3 regions of the Pedobacter sp. UYP1 genome follow, and region 2 is predicted to be linked to each of the others. Evidence: riboswitches for the same ligand, from Rfam matches in the RefSeq annotation. Region 2 holds a riboswitch; each other region holds the start of a gene.
What was found. A riboswitch is a leader RNA that binds a small molecule or an ion and turns the genes downstream of it on or off. The one in region 2 is predicted to bind S-adenosylmethionine.
Positions count from the first base shown of each region.

Region 1: it holds a riboswitch for S-adenosylmethionine, as region 2 does, so the genes downstream of both, metH (methionine synthase) here and ABIB30_RS01050 (SusC/RagA family TonB-linked outer membrane protein) in region 2, are expected to answer to the same signal.
Region 3: it holds a riboswitch for S-adenosylmethionine, as region 2 does, so the genes downstream of both, ABIB30_RS06685 (SusC/RagA family TonB-linked outer membrane protein) here and ABIB30_RS01050 (SusC/RagA family TonB-linked outer membrane protein) in region 2, are expected to answer to the same signal.

Region 1 is NZ_JBEPPL010000011.1:57,057-63,139, forward strand. It holds gene ABIB30_RS19210 (S41 family peptidase) at 1-1,220, opposite strand, end outside; gene murQ (N-acetylmuramic acid 6-phosphate etherase) at 1,412-2,218, shown strand; gene ABIB30_RS19220 (hypothetical protein) at 2,226-2,795, shown strand; gene ABIB30_RS19225 (Bax inhibitor-1/YccA family protein) at 2,846-3,595, shown strand; SAM riboswitch class I at 3,847-3,956, shown strand; gene metH (methionine synthase) at 4,072-6,083, shown strand, end outside.
Region 2 is NZ_JBEPPL010000001.1:240,642-246,724, forward strand. It holds gene ABIB30_RS01040 (DUF4303 domain-containing protein) at 1-14, shown strand, start outside; gene ABIB30_RS01045 (redoxin domain-containing protein) at 1,150-2,280, shown strand; SAM riboswitch class I at 2,425-2,524, shown strand; gene ABIB30_RS01050 (SusC/RagA family TonB-linked outer membrane protein) at 2,989-6,083, shown strand, end outside.
Region 3 is NZ_JBEPPL010000002.1:617,128-623,210, reverse strand. It holds gene ABIB30_RS06695 (bifunctional helix-turn-helix transcriptional regulator/GNAT family N-acetyltransferase) at 1-385, opposite strand, end outside; gene ABIB30_RS06690 (universal stress protein) at 565-1,497, shown strand; SAM riboswitch class I at 1,711-1,819, shown strand; gene ABIB30_RS06685 (SusC/RagA family TonB-linked outer membrane protein) at 1,953-5,120, shown strand; gene ABIB30_RS06680 (SusD/RagB family nutrient-binding outer membrane lipoprotein) at 5,126-6,083, shown strand, end outside.

The DNA.
Region 1 (6,083 bases), on a different contig from region 2:
TTACCAGAACCCGTTGTAAAAGCAAGATTTCTTCTCAAACTATCTTTTGCAGCTACAGGTTTATCCGTCAATTCGCCATCATTATAACGGTCATCGATTTCATTCTGATAGGCTGTGTATCCTTTTTTATAAGACTTTTGAATACTACGGCCCAAAGGTGTATAATACCTTGCAATGGTTAGATTCAATGCAGAACCATCCCCAAAAGGAAATTGCTCCTGTACCAGCCCCTTTCCAAATGAACGGCGTCCAATAATAATCCCCCTATCCAGATCCTGAACAGCACCTGCCAGTATTTCACTCGCAGAAGCCGTATTCTCATTGATCAGCACAGCAAGTTTACCATTTTCAAACTCCCCTCCTCCTGTTGCAATATAATCTGTACGCGGTTCGTGTTTTCCCTCTGTATAGACAATCAGCTTATTTTCTGCAAGAAGCTGATTAGCCAGTCCGGTAGCTGCAGTCAAATAACCTCCGCCATTATCACGCAGATCAAGTACCAGTTTTTTCATTCCCGCAGCCTTCAGTGTTTTCACAGATTCTATAAAATCCTTATCCGTATTTGCCCCGAATTCACTGATACGGATATACCCCGCATCCGCATTGATCATATAAGCAGCATCAATACTGCTCACACTTACTCTCCCCCTTTTAATAGTTAACATCACAGGATGCGCCGATCCGGAATGCAAGACTACCAATTGAACCGGAGTCCCTTTTTTGCCCTTGATCTTCCCGATCATTTTATCTCTGGTCAAGTGTTTACCACTGACAAATAAACTGTCAATTTTTAAAATTTTATCCCCTAGTTTTAATCCTGCAACCGAAGCCGGGCCATCTTTGATCACATTCGTAACCAGCAGCGTATCTTTAAGAATATAATACTCAATACCGATCCCTTCAAAATTGCCTTCCAGCATATCTGACTGTGCATTTGCTTTGACCGGAGGAAGATAAACACTATGGGGATCGAGCTGATGTAATAAACTATCGATCTCCAGGTGACTTAAAGTATCCGCATTAATCTCATCCACATAATTCCTGTTGATCAGATTGATAATTTCATCTACCTTATTTGAGTTTTTATCCGCGAACTGGACACTGCGTTGGAAAGTGAACCCCTGATCCTTTAAAAACTTGTAACCCAGAAACATACCACCTATTAATGTGACAGAATAAGTGATTGCGACAAGCAGGTTTTTGCGGGTGGTTGGTTTCATGAAATAGCAGTTGCACAAAGCTATAAAATTACGCTGTTAATTAACCTATTAACCCCATTAGAATTGTAATTGTTTAAGATTTTATTATAATCCTCATTTGTTTATAAATATTCAGCTGTAAATCTGTCCGAAATGCATTCATATTTCCCTGTTAAAAAGAAATTGACGATTTTTAACAAAAAATACATAAAATGATACGGATCACCGAACAAGAATCGAAGTACAATAATATTGATCAGATGGAAGTGCTTGACATTCTGAAAGGTATAAATAACGAAGATAAAACAGTTCCCATGGCAGTGGAAAAGGCGATCCCGCAAATTGAGAAACTGGCTACTGCTGTAGCAGAGCGAATGAAAAGCGGAGGAAGGTTATTCTATATCGGCGCAGGTACAAGCGGCAGACTGGGCGTAGTTGATGCTTCAGAATGTCCACCTACATTTGGCGTGCCTTTTGATGAGGTGGTCGGGATTATTGCAGGTGGAGATAAAGCAATCAGACGCGCTGTAGAAAACGCAGAAGATGACGATGCCCAGGCCTGGATAGACCTGCAGGAATTTACGATCAATGCAAAAGACAGCCTGATTGGCCTTGCCGCATCAGGAACTACCCCTTATGTGGTAGGCGGACTGAAAAGAGCAAGAGAAAACGGTGTACTCACCGGTTGTATCATCTGTAATGAAGGAGGCCCTGTGGCCGAAGCCAGCGATTTCCCTGTTGAAGTTGTCGTAGGCCCGGAATTTTTAACGGGATCCACCCGGATGAAATCCGGTACAGCCCAGAAACTAGTCCTGAATATGCTGAGTACAACTGTTATGATCAGATTAGGCCGCGTAAAAGGAAACAGAATGGTCGACATGCAATTAACGAATCATAAACTCGTTGACAGAGGTACACAAATGGTCATGAATGAACTACAAATCGACTATAAAAAAGCCGAAGACCTGCTGATCCGTTACGGAAGTGTCAGAAAGGCTGTGGAAGCCGGTACTAAATAAAAATATTATGCACGAAATAGAACCATTTTACCGCTGGCGTGACGACTATATAGCCGCGGAAGACCCCCGGTCACCATTTTATAATACCGAATACTCTGAGTTTTATTTCGATAAACAGCTATACAATTTCCTGATTCATCCGCAATGGGATGATTTTGGCTCCAATACACTTTATATTAAGGTGCTGTTTGTGGACTATGACCATCATTATGCGATCATTGAATTTATCGGTGAATGGAATGATGCCATAGGAAATGATATTATGCTGCTTAAAAGAGAAATTCTCGAACTAATGATCGATGAAGGCATCAACAAATTTATCCTGATTGGAGAAAACATTCTTAATTTCCACGCCTCAGAGGATAGCTATTATGAAGAATGGTTCCAGGATGTTGAAGACGGATGGATCACCGGACTCAATTTCAACCCGCATGTAATTGAAGAATTCAGAAGCAGCAATATTGATTACTATATCAACTTTGGTGGCGAACTTGACGATTTGGCATGGAGAACAGCAAAACCCCTTCAAATCTTCCATAAAGTTGAAGAAATTCTGACAAAAAGACTAGGGGCATAGCTTTTGCTGATACAAATAGATTCGTATATTTAATTAAATTTTAAAATAACATGGATAACAACAATAATAATTGGTCACAACAATCAGTATTTGTGGAAAACCAAACAGGAACAGTTGCAAAGAAATTTTTTGCCAACGTGTTTTTATGGATGTTTGTAGCGTTGAGTTTATCAACACTGGCTGCAGTTTACATGGCAAATACGCCAGAAATGTTAAGCTACCTGATCAATCAGGAAACAGGTAAAATGTCTATGATAGGTTATGTTGCTATGTTTGCTCCGCTTGGACTGGTACTTTTGATGAGTGCAGGGCTGAGTAAGTTATCATACAGTGCTTTATTAGGCGTATTTATTCTGTATTCAGTATTGACCGGTGTCAGTCTGAGTTTTATCTTATTGATTTATACAACAAGTTCAGTAGTAGCTTGTTTTGCTGCTGCTGCAGGGATATTTGGTTTAATGGCTGTACTGGGTTACACCACCAACACCGATTTAAGTAAATTCGGATCAATCTTAATGATTGGTGTAGTAGGACTGGTTATTGCCAGTGTAGTGAACATGTTCCTGAAAAGTTCAAGCTTTGACTATATCATGAGTTTCTTCGGTGTAGCGATTTTCACTGCATTAACTGCTTATGACGTTCAAAAATTGAAACGTATCGGGGCAGGTATTGAAGAAAACGGTGGTACTATGGCTGTTGATGACACTAAGAAATTAGCGATCATGGGTGCCCTATCTCTATACCTTGACTTCCTGAATATCTTTATCTTCTTATTGAGAATATTCGGAGGAAGAAAATAAACCAGTATTCCTGGTTAAAAAGCCGGCCAGTGAAGTGCCCTCAGTAAGTCAGACACTTATTAAGGGCACTTCACTGGCCGGCCTTTTTTTGTTGATCTTTAGCACTATTCTCAATTACATCCATAGAAGAATACGCTAACCACACAGAACATTGTTCCGTACTATGTGTTCATTTGCCTGATTTTTGCAATTTTATATGCTTTAAACTCTATTTGCTTGGAAATGATTTTTCTTTGTTGCATTTTTGTATGAGCTTATAAAGAAAGACGGAGGGATTAGACCCGACGAAGTCTTAGCAACCTGTGCTTACAAGGTGCTACATTCTACTCGAACAGTTTCGGCTGTTCCTGACAGATAAGTTAATTCGATCCGACACCGGATTTCTGATTAGGCCTTTATATAAAATTTTCTGTCTTCAAGATACTGGCATCGCATTAGTTGCTTGAATACAGACAAATGGCTATCCAACACAGATAATGAGCATAAGAGAAGAGCTTAAAAAACGAATACTAATCATCGATGGCGCAATGGGCACCATGATCCAGCGCTATATCCTAACTGAAGAAGACTTCAGAGGAGAGCGCTTTGCGAATCATCCATGCGACGTCAAAGGAAATAATGACCTGCTGAATATTACCCGTCCTGATATCATCAAAGCTATACATACCGAATATCTTAAAGCAGGAACAGATATCATCGAGACCAACACTTTTAGTACGCAAAGGATCTCTCTTGCGGATTATAAGATGGAAGAACTTGACTATGAAATGAGTTTCGAAGGTGCTAAAATAGCCAAAGAAGCAGTCAATGAATTCATGGCCGCAAATCCAGACCGCGTTTGTTTCGTTGCAGGTGCCGTAGGCCCTACCAACCGTACCTTGTCTATCTCACCAGATGTAAATGATCCGGGATACAGAGCCTTAACCTTTGATGAACTAGTTGACGCTTACTACGAACAAATCAGAGGACTGGTTGATGGCGGATCAGACCTGTTATTAATTGAGACCATTTTTGATACTTTAAATGCGAAGGCGGCAATCTTTGCAATCAAAAAATATGAAGAAGTTATCGGGCGTAAAATTGAGATTATGATTTCCGGAACTATTACAGATGCATCAGGCAGAACACTGTCCGGTCAGACTGTAGAAGCTTTCCTGAATTCAATCATTCATGCTAACCCATTGAGCATAGGCTTTAACTGTGCATTGGGTGCAAAAGACATGAGGCCCCATATTGAAGAGCTCTCTGCTAAAGCACCCTGTTATGTATCTGCATACCCTAATGCAGGTTTACCGAATGAATTTGGCGCTTATGATGAAATGCCCAATGAAACAGCGTCACTGGTCTCAGACTTTATTCAGCACGGTTTTGTCAATATCGTGGGTGGTTGTTGTGGTACTACGCCAGAGCATATCGCAGCGATTGCCGCAAAAGCCAAAAATATTACCCCAAGACAAATACCAGAAATACCACGTTACCTTCGCCTGAGCGGACTTGAACCCGTAACCATTACGCCCGAAAGCATGTTTGTTAATATTGGTGAAAGAACTAATATCACAGGCTCCCCAAAATTCTCCAAGTTAATTTTAAGCGGTGACTACGAAGCTGCACTTGCCGTTGCCAGGCAACAAGTAGAAGGTGGTGCGCAGGTCATTGACGTGAACATGGACGAAGGGATGCTGGACTCTGAAGCCGCAATGACGAAATTCCTGAACCTGATTGCTTCAGAACCTGATATTTCCAAACTGCCGATCATGGTCGATTCCTCTAAATGGAGTGTCATTGAAAACGGTTTAAAATGTTTACAGGGAAAAGGGATTGTCAACTCCATTTCGTTAAAAGAGGGAGAAGATAAATTCCGTGAAAGTGCCCGTAAGATTATGAATTACGGTGCAGCAATCGTAGTGATGGCCTTTGATGAAAATGGACAAGCAGATAACTTTGAACGTAGAAAAGAAATCTGTAAACGCTCATACGATATCCTGGTAGAGGAAATTGGCTTCCCGGCAGAAGATATTATCTTCGACCCGAATATCTTAACCGTAGCCACCGGTTTAGAAGAACACAACAACTATGCAGTTGATTTTATCAACGCAGCACGCTGGATTAAAGAAAACCTGCCCTATGCGAAAGTAAGTGGTGGTGTATCCAATATATCTTTCTCTTTCAGAGGAAATAATACCGTACGTGAAGCTATGCACTCTGCCTTTCTGTTCCATGCCATTAAAGCCGGACTGGATATGGGAATTGTGAATGCCGGGATGCTGGAAGTTTATGAAGCTATCCCTGCCGAGTTACTGGAACGCGTAGAAGACGTTTTATTAAACCGCCGCGAAGATGCTACAGAACGTCTGGTAGACTTTGCAGAAACCGTAAAATCTAAAGGAAAAGAACTCGTTAAAGACGAAGAATGGAGAAAAGCACCTGTAGAATCCCGTCTGTCCCACTCTTTGGTCAAAGGTATTATTGAATACCTGGATGCCGATGT
Region 2 (6,083 bases):
GTAGTTTAGCCTGATCGTAAATTTATTAAAGGAAAGCTCTTTTGCCAATGATTGATTTCAATGGTGAAAGGGCTTTTTTTATAATTGCAATTCTTGCCCGGATCTTACAATAAATGGATCAAGTCATAAACTTGTGGAGCAGGCTCTTTTTTAAGCATAAATTTGACACGCTAAACAGAAAGTCTTTACGATCACGGATGCTCTTATGCCTCTGGAAGTTGCGCTGAAAACTTTCAATTTGCATGGGAATGACTCAGTGGAAACAAGGCCGTGCTGTTCGTAAATAAATTCAAAATAGCTAAATAATAAAGTTATATCGGCCGGGTACTGCCTGAGTACTGCCTGAGTACTGTCCGAGTACTCGTTAGGGTAAGAGCAGTGCTAAAGTAACGCGAGAGCATGGCAGGTCCAGGTCAAAACAACTAGTTGAAATGGCTTAGAGTATCCATGCTTAAAGGCCGTTTATAGCTTGGTCTTACACCGACCACCACTCAGGCACAACCAAAGCATAACCGGATGAAGATTAATGGAATTATAATTTTCCCTTTGACTAACCCACGGACAACTGCGGACAATTGCAGACAGCTGCGGACAATTGCGGACATTTTTTACGTATCAGGATAATCTTTAACGCTAATGGCTTACATTGGTGGAAAGGCATTTATTTATTATGGGAAGTTTAACGGGTAAATTTTCAAAGGGAATCCTGAACGATTTCATTTTTAAAGCAGCAGTTTGGAGTACAGGTTGTTTCAAAAGTTCTGTACCGGGCACAATGAAAAAATCAATGGGAAACCGAAAGGCATCAGAGAACTTTCGTCAAAGTAGCAAGCCTGGAAAAATCAGGATCTTTCCTCCCCCTGAGAATTCCGCTGAAGGGTTGACCGATCTCTTATCAAAGTAATCAGGAGCGTTTAATAAGGATAAATTGAACTATAAAATCAGGAAGCAATTAGCTTATTAAAAAATCGTAACCAGCAGCTTTGAACTCAAAAAATATCAAACCCAAAACTTGAAATTTAATCCCTGATCCACAAGTTGATGACTTGATCCCAATAAATGAGTAAAAAATATTATTATAAATAAAGTATACTAAAATAGTAGTGTTTTATTTATCTTTGTGAACTAATCCTGTTAAACCAACCATAAATGAAAAAAACTTCTACACTGCTCGCCGGAGCCCTGCTCCCATTCGCCTTATTTGCCCAGGAACCATTCAGCATTAAGGGAGAAATAAAAGGACTATTACCAGGAGATAAAATTTTCCTGTCTTATAATTCGGATGGAAAAAGTATACTGGATTCTGCAATTGCAGGGAAAGGTGTTTTTACCTTCACTGGCAAAATTAAAGATCCGGTAAGAAGTGTCTTATATAAAAAGTCTCCCACTAAAGGAACCAAAAGCGATGCCTTATCATTCTATATAGAGCCTGCAAATATTAAAGTAACTTCTGCAGACTCTCTTAAACACGCTATTGTGAGTGGTTCTTTAGTCAATGCTGATAACAGTAAACTAAAAGCAAACTCTAAATCTATTCAGGATCAGCTGAACACACTTAATGAAGAATATTCAAAGTTCACTCCAGAACAAAAAAATGATAAAGCGTTCGTGGAAAATTTCTCTGATCGTTATGATAAAATCTCAGAAGGCCTGACCCCGATTTATCTGGACTTCGTCCGTAAAAACCCATCATCTTATGTAAGTCTCGTTGTCTTATCTCAATTAGCCACAGACGATAAAGTACAATCAGAAGCAGAACAGCTTTACAATGGGCTTTCACCAAAAGTTCGTGAAACCAGTACAGGGAAAAGTATTGCAGGTTTCTTTGAAGCTGCAAAAAAGACGAAAATTGGTCAGCAAGCCTTGGATTTTACGCAGAATGATGTAAATGATAAACCTGTAAAATTAGCTGACTTTAAAGGAAAATATGTTTTGGTTGACTTCTGGGCTTCCTGGTGCGGTCCCTGCAGAAGAGAGAATCCAAATGTAGTTGTTGCCTATAATAAGTATAAAGATAAAGGATTTACAGTATTAGGAGTTTCCTTAGATCAGCCTGGTAAAAAAGAAGCCTGGTTAAAAGCAATCGAAGATGATAAGCTAACCTGGACTCATGTTTCAGATTTAAAATTCTGGGATAACGCAGTAGCAAAACTTTATGGTATCAGATCGATACCTGCTAATTTTCTGATTGACCCTTCTGGAAAAATTATAGCTAAAGGTTTAAGAGAAGAAGATCTTCAGAAGAAACTTGCAGAGATACTTGATGCAAAATCAAAATAGCATATTCCTGTTTTTCTGTATAAATACACAATGATTATACAGAAAAACAGAGATAACGACCATTTAAAAATAATAGTATACCAGATTAGTAGTTTTTATTATTTATGACTACTTTTGCTTTATAAGCAGTTCTTATTATTATAATTCTTATCAAGAAAGACGGAGGGAAAGGCCCATCGATGTCTTAGCAACCTGTTTCTTACAAGGTGCTAATTCCTTATTACACAAGTGATAAAGATAAGTATGAAGTATTCAATTCAATGAAGCATTCATCCCTTCCTGATTCAGCTATAAAACCATATTGGCTTTATAGAGAGAAGAATAAAATTAACGTTTAACAAATAAATTCTTTTAGGAAAGGAGCATTATGCAATAAATTACAATTCTTAAAATTTCAAAAAAATACCGTAAAAAATAAGGAGCGGTTAGAGCCCGCCCCTTATTGAGTTATAACGGTCATCGAACACAAATGCGAATTAATGTTTTAAACCACTCAAACAAATATAATGAAAATTACGACTACCTGCCTGACACCTTATTGTACTCAGAATTGTATATCCCTGGAAATTCTTTTCATCAGAACATGTCCTCTTTATAACTGTTTGGAGTTGAATTAGCACCTGCACATTTCCCGATTTATTAACCCAGTCATTTAGTCTTCTAAACTGACCTGAACGACTATACCCCAAACTTTATTAAAACTATGCAATGAGAAAGAATTTACTCAAACTCTTTATATTTCTGTCCGTAATTGTAATATCAAATATTGCTCAAGCACAACAAGAAAGAAAAATAACCGGTACAATAACTTCTAAAGAAGATGGATTGCCATTACCAGGCGTAAGTATCAAACTAAAAAACACAGGTCTGGGTGCTGTAACTAGTGCAGATGGAAAGTTTTCATTTATTATTAAAAACCCTGGACCAGATGATATACTGCTCATCAGTTTTATAGGTTTCCAGAAACACGAATTCAAACTAAATGGAAAAAGTACTGCTGATGTAAGCCTTAAACCAGATGATAACAATCTGAATGAAGTTGTTGTTTCTGCTGGGGGTATCCTTCGTAAACCCAAAGAACAAGGGTATACTGCGACAAGGATAAACAGCGAAGAGCTGACTGCGGGTAAGTCCCCTACCATTGCAGGCGGTCTGGTCGGAAAAGTTGCCGGGTTACAAGCAAACGCAATTACCAGCGGAGTTAACCCTAACTACAGGCTTGTTTTAAGAGGTAACCGCTCACTCACAGGAGACAATACGGCTTTGGTAGTTGTAGATAATGTCGTGGTACCCAGTTCTATATTAGGCAATATCAATCCAGAAGATGTAGAAGAAATTTCTGTCTTAAATGGTGCTGCCGGCGCTACATTGTATGGTTCAGAAGCCTCTAACGGAGTGCTGCTTGTGACCACTAAAAAAGGTAAAGAAGGAAAACCAATTATCCGTTTCTCTAATACAACTACTTTGGAACAAGTAAGTTTCTACCCTAAACTTCAAACCAGGTTTGGTGCCGGGTCTACTGCCGACGGGCAAATTTTCAGTCCTACAGAGAATCAACAATACGGCCCTGCATTTGATGGAAGCTTAAAACCATTAGGTTTCCCATTGGCAAATGGTGAACAACAACAGGCTATTTATTCTGCAAGATCAGACCGGAGAGATTTCTGGCAGACAGGCGTGACCAATCAATCAGATTTCTCAGCATCTTCTGGAGATAGCAAATCTACTACCTATCTTGCCGGACAGTATTTGAAAGGCACAGGAACAACGCCAGGTGATAAATTTAACAGGCTCTCTCTTAGAGTTAACGGAACGCGAAAAATTCTTCCAAACCTGACCGTAAGTTATTCCAGCAATTATGTAGAAAACAATTATGATATTACCAGTGCAACAGCCACAGTTTATGCTGATTTAGTAAATGTTCCGGCAAATATTCCTATACTAAATTATAAAGATTGGCAAAATGATAAATATGCATCATTAGATGGTTTTTACAGCCCTTTTTATTTGAATCCTTATTGGGATGCTGCAAATCAACGTCAAAAATCAAAGAACGCATATCTTACAGGAAAAGTAGAATTAAATTGGGCTCCACTTCAATGGCTTAACTTCACTTATCGTGCGGGTTTATCAAACAGGTACTTTACACAGAAGTCGCATTCTGCGATAGGTATTTACAGTAGTTATTCTCAGTCTTTAGGTAAAACAAACTTTGCCGGTTCTGTAGGTGATGATGCTGATCAGACTTCAAGATTCAGCAACGATTTCCTGGTGAATATTAAAAAAGATGTCAAAGATTTCTCGCTGAATTTAATATTAGGCGCTTCTTCAGTGAACAAGACTTCTAAAGACATTGGGTTAATTGGTAATGGATTGGTGATTCCGGATTTGTATAACATCGGTAACCGCACAGGTGTAGATATCCCTTCGGAATCGAATACTAAAAGTAAACTATATGGACTTTGGGCAGATGCGACCCTGGGCTACAAGAACTATTTATATCTGCATTTAAGTGGCAGAAATGACTGGACTTCGTTACTAAATAAAGATAACAGGTCGTTTTTTTATCCTTCAGCTGATTTATCATTTGTCGTATCAGATGCTTTCCCCGAATTAAAAGAAAATAAAATTGTTGATTACCTTAAAATCAGAGGTGCCGTATCTAAAACCGGATTAGTCAATATAGACCCTTACGCTCTTGATCCTGTTTTCGATTCAGTAACAGGCTTTTCTAATGGTACTTATTTTACACAAAATGGGACACTGGCGTCTAAAGACCTTAAACCAGAAACAACTACAGGTTATGAGCTGGGAACAGATTTCAGACTTTTAGACAATCGTGTAGATGCAAGTTTAAGCTATTACTATACCAGTACTAAAGGTCAGGCTATCTATGCAGGTATTCCAATTTCTACTGGTTTTTCAAGTTACCTGATCAATACAGGAGAAGTTACCAATAAAGGTCTTGAAGCCACCTTACATTTCACCCCAATCAGAACACAAGACTGGAAACTGGTTGTCGGTGGTAATTTTACCAGCAATAAAAACCTCCTGAAGTCCCTGCATCCTACCCTAAAAACAATTAGTATCAATAAAAGCAGTGTAATTTATGCGGTCGAAGGCCAGCAAGTCAATTCGATTATTGTAACTGATTATCTGCGTGATGACCAGGGCCGTGTTATCGTTGATCCAAATACAGGATATCCTGGTAAAGCACCTACAACTCAAAATCTGGGCAATACTTCTCCAAAATACCGCTTGGGACTTGATCTTCAGGTTTCCTGGAAAGACTTTACTTTAACCTCACTCTTTGAATACAGAGGCGGTTATAAAGTAGCGGCAATATCATTAGGTAATAACCTGGATTTCGCCGGAGCATCTGCCAGAAGCGCATATTATAACAGAGAACGTTTTGTGTTTCCAAACTCCTCCTATCTTGACCCTGCAACTGGTAAATATGTCGCCAATAATAGTATAACTACATCTGATGGAGGAACAGCTTTCTGGACCAGTGGAGCTCCAAATAGAAGTATATCAAGTAATTACGTGTATTCAGGAAATTACTGGAAATGGAGAGAAGTATCTTTAGCTTATAATTTGCCTAAAAGTCTTTTGACTAATATGAAAGCTGTAAAAGCAGTGACTATAAGTGTTCAGGGCCGTAACCTGCTGTTATGGGTTCCAAAATCAAATGAATATACAGATCCGGATTACAGTGCAAATAACAATAACGCAGTTGGTGTATCCACGCTGGATCAAACCCCTCCTACCAGATATTTTGGAGCCACACTATCCGTAACCCT
Region 3 (6,083 bases), on a different contig from region 2:
ATTGTGCCGCAATATCTTCTACTGCTTTATCCAGATCAACGTACAGACCTTGTATTTTTACATTGATTTTATCTCCTTCTGGAGAAAGACTGACCATATTTTTCCTGCCATCGGCTTCGTCTTTTTTCTCATCAACTAAACCTTTTTTTGCCATCTCTCCGATAATCTTACTCACCGAAGGATGAGAATGACCAATTTCTTTAGCGATCGCAGTAATGGTCATTGCTTCTCCCTGTGAAAGCACATAGAAAACCGGAAACCACTTTGGCTGGATATCGATATCATAAAATTGATAAATCTGAGCTGCATCTTCTGTAATCTTCTCTGTCAACATCCGCAACCTGCTTCCTATTGCCTTTTTACCTACCTGATTGAAAAACTCCATTGTATATACCTATTTACGTAACTGATTACGTAAATGTAGTAAGTATTTTTATAATTCAAAATATTCAGGTGAATTTTTTTGATCCTGATGACGAATGTCATTAGATAATATGACGGGCGTCACAGCTAAACAGCCTGTTTATCACCACTTTTACTCTGGTAAAATAAACATCCTTTGCTATGAACACGATAACCGTACTGACCGATTTTTCCGCCAATGCAGAAAATGCCGCACGCTATGCTTTACGCCTTGCACAACATCTTCATGCAAATCTTACACTTTATAATTCCTTTTTAGTACCAATGGCCGAACCTTTAGGAGGGCAGGTTTACTGGTCAATGGAAGATTACAATATTTTACAAAAGGATAGTGAAGAACAATTACGTGCGCTGGGCATAAGACTAGAAGAAGAACTCTCCACTTTACCGATTAATGCTTTCAGGCCCGTTATTGATTACAAGTGTCAGGAAGGACCTTTATACCGGTACATCAACAAACTATCAGCAAACAGAGATCTGATGCTATTGGTGATGGGCACCCACCGGAAGGGGCTGGGCTCCTTAATTATGGGTAATCATATGCGGGAAATTATAGGCGCTGTGCCCCTGCCTGTGCTGATTGTACCAGAAAACCAAAGTTTTAAGAAGCTGGATAAATTTGTTTTTGCAACAGATATGGATGATAGTGATCTGGATATTATTCAGGCGCTTACCGAATTTGCAAAACCATCTCATGCAGAGATTACGCTGGCGCATATACAACATCCGGAGATGCCAGAAGCTGATACTAAAAAATTAGTCACTGGCTTTCTGGAAGATGTAGCTAATAAAATAAATTATCCTAAAATCTATTACCGCGCAGTAGAACATGCTCCTGTTAAAGCAGGCTTAAAATGGCTTGCAGAAAACGTGACTTGTAATGTTTTTGTAATGGTACATCGCCATAAAACTTTTCTGGAGCAGCTTTTCAATTTAAGCAATACGCAAAAGATGGCGGCAAATACCAATTTACCGCTGCTGATCTTCCCTTGTGCAGAAAATGTTGCGCTGGGATTGAACGCAAATCTGGAATCTGGTTATCAGGAGAATATAATCGCTTCGGCGATCAGCTAGCTATAGCGCATGCTATACGTTAAGCCAATTTCTTAAGTCAATCCAAAGGCCATTCTCTAAAACAGAGAAATGGCCTTTTTTATGCCTCCAATCTGAACAAAATAATAGACGAATTGTCTGCCAAATCTCAGAATATCCTACTAATGAAATATATACTATAGATTTAGTAGTTTATTTATATATTTGCCCGACAATTAGCTGTTCATTGATTTCTACTTATCAAGAAAGACCGAGGGAAAGGCCCTATGAAGTCTTAGCAACCTATACACCCAAATTGTAAAAGGTGCTAACTCCTATCCACTTTAAGCGGAAAAGATAAGTGACAGATATACCTATAAAGTAAATTGGTCGCTGTCATCTCTTCCCTTAATATTCCTGATAAATAGAGCTGTTCAAAGAACGTTATGCGTAATAAATTGAATTAAACACACCAATTATATAACTAGACCATTAATATGTATAAAACTTACAAATACTTATTTGGGATCCTGCTATCCTTTATCATCGTACAGACTGCTGCGGCACAAACCGCTAAAATTACCGGGGTGGTCACCGAGAAATCTAACGGGCAACCCGTTCCTGGCGTAAGCGTTTCTGTTAAAGGAACAAATGCTGGTACACAAACTGATGGAAATGGTAAATTCTCTATCATCGCCAAACCAAATGATATTTTAAAAATTGTATCCATTGGCTATGCGACTCAAGAACTCAAAGTAACTTCAGCAAGTACGATAGCTATACAATTAGATGAATCTTCTAATGAACTGAGTGAAGTTGTGGTTACAGCTTTGAACATTCCTAAAGAGAAAAAATCATTAGGTTATTCAGTACAGGAGTTAAAATCAAAAGATATCTCTGAAGCGAAAGAGACCAATCTGCTGAATTCCATATCTGGTAAGGTAGCAGGTGTACAGATCACCAATAGCCAGGGAGATATGGGTTCTTCCAGGATCATTATCCGTGGGGAGACTTCTATATCAGGAAATAATCAGCCACTATTTGTAATCGATGGAGTACCGGTAGATAATTCACAAAATTTAGGTTCAGGCGGCTCACGAGATTTTGCTAATACGATTTCTGACATCAATTCGGAGGATATTGAATCTATGAGTGTCTTGAAAGGCCCCAATGCCGCTGCGCTTTACGGTTCCCGTGCTGCGGCAGGTGTGGTACTGATTACCACTAAGAAAGGTAAAAACTCTCCTGGCTTAGGAATCAGCGTGAACTCCAATGCAACCTTCTCTACTTTGTTAACTATTCCATCTTATCAGAATTCATTCGGACAAGGTGCTAATGGCCAATTCAGCTATGTAGATGGTAAAGGTGGGGGGCTGAATGATGGAGTAGATGAAAGCTGGGGCCCAAGATTAGACGGCCGTTTAATCCCTCAATTTAATTCTAACGGAGTAGCTGTTCCTTTTGTCGCACATCCAAATAATGTACGTGACTTCTTTAATACGGGTTATACTTTGAATAATGGACTTGCGATTTCAGGTTCAGGAGATAAATATGACTTACGTTTCTCTTATAACAACCTGGATCAGAAAGGTGTGATTCCGAACTCTTCTCAATCAAAAAACTCATTCTTACTGAACACAACTTATAAAATAACACCAAAGCTGACTTTCAATGCCTCAGCTAATTATGTAAACACAAGTGCAAACTTACCTGGTTCAGGAGGAAAAAGAGCAAGCAGCACTATGTTGCAGTTTACCTGGTTTGGCCGTCAGGTTGATGTAGACCAATTAAAAACCTATAAAGATGCGAATGGAAAAGATATCAACTGGAACAATAGCTATTATAGTAACCCATATTTTGTTGCCTACGAAAACACAGTGGGTCAGGTTCGTAACCGGTTGATTGGAAGTGCAGAATTGAACTACAAAATAATAGATGGTTTATCAGCGAACTTCAGAACGGGTAATGATTACTACAATGACCGCAGAAAGATAAAAATCGCTTATGGAACAAATGGTACACCTTTTGGTTCGTATGAAGAAGATGCTTATACTTTCAATGAGAACAATACGGAAGGAAGACTGGATTTCACTAAAAAGTTAAATGCTGATTTCAACCTTGATCTCTTATTAGGTGGGAATATCAGAACGACTACTTTTGAGAGCAATGATCAGAAAGCTCCTAAATTGGCTGTTAATAATCTTTACACGCTGAGTAATTCACGCGATCCGTTGATCTCTTCCAATATTTACAGCAAACAAAGGGTATACAGTACATTTGGTTCTGCTCAACTTGGTTTTAGAAATTATGCGTATTTGAATCTTACAGCCAGAAATGACTGGTCCTCGACGCTGCCTGCTCAAAACCGTTCTTATTTCTATCCTTCGGTCAATGCAAGTTTAATCCTTACCGAAGCATTTGACATCAAAAGTGATGTGCTGAACTTTGCCAAGCTTCGTGGCGGATGGTCTCAGGTTGGTAAAGATGCTTCCCCTTATCAATTGATTAATAATTATTCTTTCACTGCTCCATTTGATAGTAATCCGCAACAAAATCTAAGCGATACAGACTTGAATCCGAATCTGAAACCAGAAACGACCAAATCTACGGAAGCAGGTTTTGAAGTTGGCTTGTTCAAAAACAGAGTTCGTCTTGATTTCAGTGTATACAATACTAACAGTATCAACCAGATCTTAAGTCTGGATGTAAGCCCGACTACTGGTTTCCTTAAGAAATTGGTTAATGGAGGTACAATTAACAACAAAGGACTTGAAGCGCAATTAGGGGTAACACCTATTAAAACGAAAGACTTCACCTGGGATATCACTGTGAATTATTCAAAGAACCGCAGTAAAGTAAAAGATCTTTATCAAGGTGTACAAAGTTACCAACTGGGATCGGATGGATCAGTTCAGATTCTGGCTGCTGTTGGACAACCTTATGGTACAATTTTCGGAACTGCATATGATAGAAATGCTGCCGGAGATATTATTGTGGGCGCAGACGGAACACCACAAGCAAGTCCTTCTAAAAGGACGCTTGGAAAATACACGCCAGACTGGTTAGGCGGAATCACCAATAGTTTCACTTACAAAAGAATTAACTTAAGTGTATTGGTTGATGCACATATTGGCGGCAAAATTTACTCTGGAACCAATGCGACCGGTACTTATACAGGGGTATTAGCTTCTACCCTTCCAGGTCGTGGTGCTGAAAATGGCGGACTGACTTATTACAAGAATGCTGCTGGTAAAGCCGTACAAATTACTCCTGGTGCTGGAGCTCCTGCAGGTGCAACAATCTATGACGATGGTATGATTTTCAAAGGCTCTTTAGCAGATGGCTCACAAAACAATACGATCATCTCTGCCAGTCAATACTATAAATCGTTGAATAATATTGATGAAGCATCTGTTTACAGTGCAACTTATATCAAACTGAGAGAAATCAAATTAGGCTATACTTTACCTGATCAATGGATTAAATCTATTGGCTTGCAAAGCGCAACGATCTCGGCAGTTGGCAGAAACTTATTTATCCTGCATAAAAATGTACCTAACATAGATCCTGAGTCTGCGTTCAACACAGGTAATGGACAAGGTCTTGAAGATCTTGGACTGCCAACTGTACGTACTATCGGTTTCAATCTTAATTTCAAATTCTAATTCCCATGAAGACAAAATATATACCCCTTTTACTATCCGGTTTATTATTGATCACCGCGGCTTCTTGCAAGAAAGATCTGACAGACACCAATGTAGACCCTAATGCCTCAAAGAACGCACAACCTGAATTCCTGTTAACGGCTGCAATTAAAAACACAGCTGACACTTATTGGGGCACTACCAATAATATGAATTCAAGTTTGTTGTTTGTACAACATTGGGCTAAAATTCAGTACACAGATCCGGACAGGTATATTTTCAGTAATACAGCTTTTCAGGAGTTATGGACAACTGGTTACCGCCAGGGAATTGTGAACCTGAACCAGCTGATTAAACTGGCAGATGCGCAAGGGAATACCAACTACAAAGGTGTTGGTCTTGTATTGAGATCATGGATATTCGCTTTGGAAACTGATGCTTATGGCGATGTTCCTTATTCACAAGCTGGTGATATCACTGAATTCCTGACACCAAAATATGATGCACAAAGAGACGTATATCTGGGTATATTAAGCGATTTGAAAGCTGCACAAGCAAGTTTAGATCCTGCTGGAAAAGCAATTTTGGGCGATGTTATTTATGCGAATTCGATTGCTAACTGGAAAAAATTCGCCAACTCTCTGCGTTTAAGAATTGCTTTGCGTATTGCTGACCGCGAACCAGCATTAGCTAAACAGGTTATTGCAGATATACAGACAGAAGGTGGAACTTATATCAGTTCCAATGCTGAAAATGCACAATTGAACTATAAGACATCTCCAAATCAAAATCCAATCAGCAACCTTTTTGACACGCGTGATGACTATAGAGTCAGTAAGACCATAGTGGACCAGTTAACTGCTTTAAACGACCCTCGCCTGCCTGTATATGCAAGCAAAGCAGTAAAGACACAACTTTATACTGGTGTACCTAATGGCTTGCTTACTGGTGACGCTGCCGCGCTTGGTTTAACAAGTACTTCAA